DNA from 2 places in the Fontibacillus forbon genome. Region 1 is predicted to be linked to the other one. Evidence: predicted binding sites of a transcription regulator. Region 1 holds the regulator's gene; the other holds the start of a gene.
What was found. The regulator Rex, encoded in region 1, represses fermentation and respiration genes when NADH is low (regulators of the CRP and FNR family bind a similar motif). The targets are predictions, from matches to a motif close to TTGTGAAATATTTCACAA.
Positions count from the first base shown of each region.

Region 2: the regulator Rex is predicted to act here: its motif matches at 1,607-1,624, upstream of adhE (bifunctional acetaldehyde-CoA/alcohol dehydrogenase).

Region 1 covers NZ_JBKGFV010000001.1:806,878-809,906, reverse strand. The annotation lists gene ACLB09_RS03745 (cell wall elongation regulator TseB-like domain-containing protein) at 75-560, opposite strand; gene ACLB09_RS03740 (amidohydrolase) at 621-1,919, opposite strand; gene ACLB09_RS03735 (redox-sensing transcriptional repressor Rex) at 1,897-2,559, opposite strand; gene dinG (ATP-dependent DNA helicase DinG) at 2,596-3,029, opposite strand, start outside.
Region 2 covers NZ_JBKGFV010000001.1:626,483-629,511, forward strand. The annotation lists gene ACLB09_RS02765 (formate/nitrite transporter family protein) at 1-403, shown strand, start outside; gene ACLB09_RS02770 (Crp/Fnr family transcriptional regulator) at 639-1,355, opposite strand; gene adhE (bifunctional acetaldehyde-CoA/alcohol dehydrogenase) at 1,757-3,029, shown strand, end outside.

The DNA of each region.
Region 1 (3,029 bases):
GCCTTGGCAGAAGTGCGAACTGATGGTCAGTTCTATCGCTTCTGCCTAAGGCTGTTACTTTTTTTATGCAATATTTACCGGTTTGGCAATGTGAAGACATCGTCAAGCGGTTTCCCGTCGCTAAACCGGAAAAACCGGTAGTAGTGATGTGCCTTCTCCTTGTAAAAGAGCTGCCAAACCAATTCGTCATCGTAAATGCCCGGAACAAGTCTGACAATGGAAATTCCGGGAAGATCATCCTGGATGATTTTCCGGACCTGGGTTTCCGATACGCCTTCGGACAACGGCTTACTCTGCGCCTGCCCTTCGGCCGGCAGCCAGACCATGACCTCTTGGTCGTCGGCATCTTTTCCTTCTACGACCCAGACAACTTCATCCCAAACCGACTTCCATACCTTCCCGGCATTCACCAGTCCGGTTTCCTGCTCCGCCCTTTGAATAGCTTCTCTTTCTCCCTCCCATATATCCTGATGGATATACAGATAAAAGCGGTGAAGGCCAAGGAGCACGAGCACCAAAATCACAATGGAGAGCAGAATCCATTTGGTTCTGTTTCTCAAGCCTCTCTTCCTTTCCCCCATACCGGCGTATTCAAGCCTGTCATGTCAACGTTCGACGTACTATCGGCCAAGCAAGCCTTCAAAAGCGGCCTGTGCTTCATACCGAACTTTCTCTTCGTCCAATGTCAGGCAGGCCCCATGCTTGACGACCTGCTTGCCGTTTACCCATACGTGTTCCACGTCCTTTGGACCCGCTGAGTAAACGGCATGGGAAATATAATCGGTCCGTGGCAGGAAATGGGCCTGCTCCGTATTGACCGCGATAAAATCCGCCTTCATGCCTGCGGCAAGCTTCCCCGTATCTTGAAGGAAGAGCGATTTAGCGCCATACTCCGTACCCATACGAAGGGCTTCCTTTGCAGGGATTGCTGTAGGGTCACCCGATACGCCTTTATGGATCAACGCCGCCAGACGAATTTCCTCAAACATATCCAGGTTGTTATTGCTTGCCGCGCCATCCGTGCCGAGCGAAACGGTTACTCCGGCTTTAAGCAGCTCCGGCACGCGGGCTACGCCGCTCGCCAACTTGAGGTTGCTGCCCGGGTTGTGGGATACGGCCACTTGATGGGTCGCCAGAATTTCGATTTCCTCGTCGGTCAGATGAACGGCATGCGCCAGCAAAGCCGGGCGGCTGAACAATCCGAGATTCAGCAGATGTTGGGCAGGGCGCACGCCGTAATCGGCGACGTTCTGTTCCACTTCGGCCCGCGTCTCGGACATGTGCGTATGCAGCGGAAGATCCAGATCATGGGCGGCTTGAACGATTCGTTCGATGTAATCCGGCGGACAGGTATAAGGGGAATGCGGCGACATCATCGTCGTAATCCGCCCATCCGCCTTGCCATGCCAAGCGCGGGCAAAAGCCACCGCTTCGTCCAGCTTGTGCTGTTGAACTTCCGGCGGGCACAAGCCGATGACGCCGCGTGTCAGCACGGCGCGAATGCCCGATTGCTCGACGACGGCAGCCACCTGGTCCATATGATCATACATGTCCAGGAACGTGGTCGTACCGCCTTTGAGCATCTCCAGAACCGATAACGCCGTGCCCCAGTAGACGTCTTCCCCGGTAAACTTCGCTTCCATCGGCCACATTTTTTCCTGAAGCCAAGTCTGGAGCACCATATCGTCGCCGTAACCGCGAAGCAGAGACATTGCCGCATGACCATGCGTATTTACAAGGCCCGGCATAAACAGCAGGCCTTTCCCGTCAAAGGTTTCGGCTCCCTCCACCCCTTCGGGACGGGCTTCGCCGATGTAGGTTATCGTGCTGCCTTCAACCAGCATATAGCCGCGAATTACCGGGTTTTCCCGGTCCGGAACGGCAAATGTGCCGTCTTTAATCAACCATTTTCGAGTCATGCTCACTATGTTCCTTTCCTCCATCCAAATAATAAGCCAAACTGATCAGATCGGTTGTGAAATCCGCCGCATGAACGCGCACCCCGGCAGGAACCTTAAGGATCGTGGGAGCAAAGTTCAAAATCGCCTCGATTCCGGCGGCGACGAGCTGATCGGCCACGCGCTGCGCTTCCACGTCCGGCACCGTAATAATTCCGATGCGGATATGATTGCCCTTCACGGTTTCGACCAGATCTTCGATCGGCTGGACCGTGATATTGTTGATCTGGGTTCCGATTTTCCCCGGAGACGCATCAAACACGGCGACGATTTTCATATTGTCCTTCAGATACGCGTTGTAATTGGACAACGCTTGCCCGAGATTACCGGCACCGATCAGGGCCACATTAATCTGCTGGTCCAAATTTAAAATTTGCCGGATTTTTTCGATCAGATAGGAAACGTCATACCCGATCCCCTTGCGGCCGAAGTCGCCAAAATAAGCAAGATCCTTACGGATTTGAGCGGGGTTGAGATCCAGCTTTTGCCCCAGCTCCTGGGAAGAAACCGTCGGGACTTCCCGGCGGCTGAGTTCATTAAGAAATCGTAGATACACCGGCAATCTGCGTACTACGGCATCTGAGATTTTTTCCGATTTCATTGGTTATCCCCCTAATAGGCGCGATTTGAAGAACAATTATTGTTCATCTGCGTTCAGCCATTCCGAAATTCGAGGAACCATCTGCCCTAGCGGCATATGCTCCATTTTCGGTCCGGGCAAAGAATATAAAAAGTATTTTCCGTAGTAAGATTCCAAGATGCGTGTATCGTAAACAACCACGATGCCGCGGTCCTGAGAAGACCGCACCAGCCGTCCGAAGCCTTGCTTGAAACGGATGACGGCCTGCGGAACGGACAGCTTCATGAACGGATTTTTCTTCTCCTGCTGAAGCCGTTCGCTCTTCGCTTCCACGAGCGGATGGTTGGGTGGCTGGAAAGGCAGACGGACGATAGCGAGGCTTGTAAGAGCCTCTCCGGGTATATCCACCCCTTCCCAAAAACTGCTGGTTCCGAGCAGCACGGAGGCATTTTGGCCCTGGAAACGGCGGGTCAGCTTGGTCCGGCTTCCGC
Region 2 (3,029 bases), 180 kb from region 1:
TGTAGGTACAGGACTGTTCAAGACTGCAGCGCCAGAACATCTGATATTTGCGGCTTCAGCGAAAAAGATGGGCGCACCGGTAATGGAACTCTTTTTCCGGGGCATTCTGTGTAACTGGCTTGTTTGTCTCGCAATCTGGATGGCCAACCGGGCAAAGGACGATATTTCCAAGCTCGTCTTGATCTGGTGGTGCCTCTATGCCTTTATTGCTAGCGGATATGAGCATAGTGTAGCTAATATGACCTTGCTCAGCCTGTCCGTGCTGCTGCCGAATCATCCGGATACGGTATCTCTGGCCGGCTGGTTCCATAACATGATCCCGGTCACGCTGGGCAATATTATCGGCGGTGCTGTCTTTGTCGGGATGGCCTACTGGTTTATCTCCCCGGTGCGCAAGAAATAACCTCCTCTTACAGGAAAGGGCTGCTTTAACAGGTCTGAATGGACCGTTAAAGCAGCCTTTTTTTGCCGGGGTACTGTGATGTGAAGTTATGCCATGCTTCTAATGGACGGTAATACGAATTGCACGAGCCGGAAAAACAAAAAGGACAGGGCAGTGGATTACCTACTGCGCCGTCCTTATTTGGCTGAAATTTCGGATTGACGAAGAAAGAGGAGCCGCCATGTCGTACACGAGGTCAGATCCGGCAAATCTCATTGGGGCAAAGCTCGCAATGACAAATGTCCTGCAGCATAACGAGGTCTTTGATTACGATCATGCCGTTTTCATATTCCAGTGCGTCTTTCTTGCGCAGATCACTCAGCATCCGGTTGACGCTTTCGCGTGTAGCACCGATCATGTTCGACAGGTCGGTATGAGTAATCTTCTTATTGATGAGGATATTGTCGCCATGCTGTTCGCCGTAAGTATTGCTTAAACGGATCAGGGTCGAGCAGAGGGCACCAGGCTTGCCGTACATCATCAGGTCGCGGAACTTGGTTTGCGTCAGACGATGGTGGATACCCATCCATTTCATAAAGTCGATGGCAAAATCGCAGTGCTGGCAGATCATGATTTCCAGATCCTTTTGCTCAATGACTCCGATCTCGCTGTCTTCAATGACCTCCGCGGTAAAGCTGTGCTTCGTGCTGAAGAAAGGATCTGCCTGACCGACCATATCGCCGCGTCCGTACATATACAGAATCAGCTCTTTGCCTTCGTCCGTGGATTTGGTCAGTTTCACGCGTCCGCGTTTAATATAGAACAGTTTATCGGAAAAGTCGCCTTCCCAGAACAGATGTGTTCCTTCGGGATACGCTTTTTCTTTCATTGTGACGAGAAGACGGTTGAAGTTTTGTTCTGTAAAACAGCTCGTATTGCCGCGGGGCAGGGTGGCGCTAACTATTTCACTCATTATTGATTTCCCCTTTGTGTTCCAAATTTTTCTGAAAATTTTAAATTAATTATATAACGTTTTTACGGTTTTGGGGGAACTGTAAAGCCCGAAAAAGTGTCGAAATTTCAACATTGTGACTAATTTCACTTTTTGAAAAAAGAGATATTCATCACAAAAAACAAGGAGAATCTAAGCCCAGAGCGGCCCGAATGGAAATTTGAACTGAAAAAACAATCAAAATAAAATGAAAAGTTTCACTATTTTAAAGTACGTGAAAAAATTCACTATACAAATTGAACCAGCTATGCTATGCTAAGACCATAAGAGAAGCGCACCGCTTCATAAGGATAAACCCGAACGTGAAAAAATTCACTAGAAAGAAAGGGTTATCCATTACCCAACTTAGGAGGATGAGAGAAATGGCCGTTAAGAACGAAGTTACGACAAAAGCCGAGCCCGCTGCACAAGATTACATCCAAACCTTGATCGACAAGGCGAAGAAAGCATCCGAAGCTTTCATGAGCATGGATCAAGAACAAATCGATAATATTGTGCAAGCCATGGCGCTGGCCGGACTTGACAGACATATGTATCTGGCCAAGATGGCTGTTGAAGAAACCGGACGTGGTGTGTACGAAGACAAGATCATTAAGAACATGTTTGCGACCGAGTACATTTACCACAGCATCAAGAACAACAAAACAGTTGGCGTAATTGAAGATAACCCTTATGACAGTTTCCAAAAGATCGCTGAACCGGTTGGCATCATCATGGGGATCACTCCTGTAACCAACCCGACTTCGACAACCATCTTCAAATCTCTTATTGCTATCAAAACTCGTAATCCTATCATTTTCGGTTTCCACCCATCGGCTCAAAAATGTAGCGCGGAAGCCGCGAAAATCTTGCTCGAAGCTGCCGTTAAGCACGGCGCGCCTGCAGATTGCATTCAATGGATCGAAAATCCTTCCATGGATCGCACGAACGGCCTGATGAACCATCCTGACGTAGCTTGCATCCTGGCAACCGGCGGATCGGCCATGGTTAAGGCGGCATACAGCTGCGGCAAACCGGCACTCGGCGTAGGTCCTGGTAACGTACCTTGCTTTATCGAGAAGACCGCGGATCTGGATCAAGCGGTTAATGACCTGATTCTCTCGAAAACGTTCGACAACGGCATGATCTGTGCTTCCGAGCAGGCGGTTATTATCGAAGAGCCCGTTTTTGATCAAGTGAAGAAGAAAATGATTGCTAACGGTTGTTACTTTGTCAACAAAGACGAAGCAGCTAAACTTACAGCTGGAGCTATCATTGCAGATAAATGCGCGGTGAATCCGAATATCGTCGGTCAACCTGCCGTGAAGATCGCTCAAATGTGCGGTATTGATGTTCCTGCCGGAACGAAAATTCTGGTAGCCGAAATCGAAGGCGTAGGTCCTAAATTCCCGTTGTCCGCAGAGAAATTGAGCCCGGTTCTGGCTTGCTACAAAGTTAAAACAGCAGAACAAGGCATCGAACGCGCGCTTGAAGTCGTTCAATTCGGAGGCATGGGGCACTCTTCGGTAATTCATAGTAATAATGAAGAAATCATTCAAAAATATTCGGATCGGATGCCTACTTGCCGGATTCTCGTCAACCAACCATCTTCGCAAGGCGGTATCGGCGACATTTACAATACGAACCTGCCTTCGC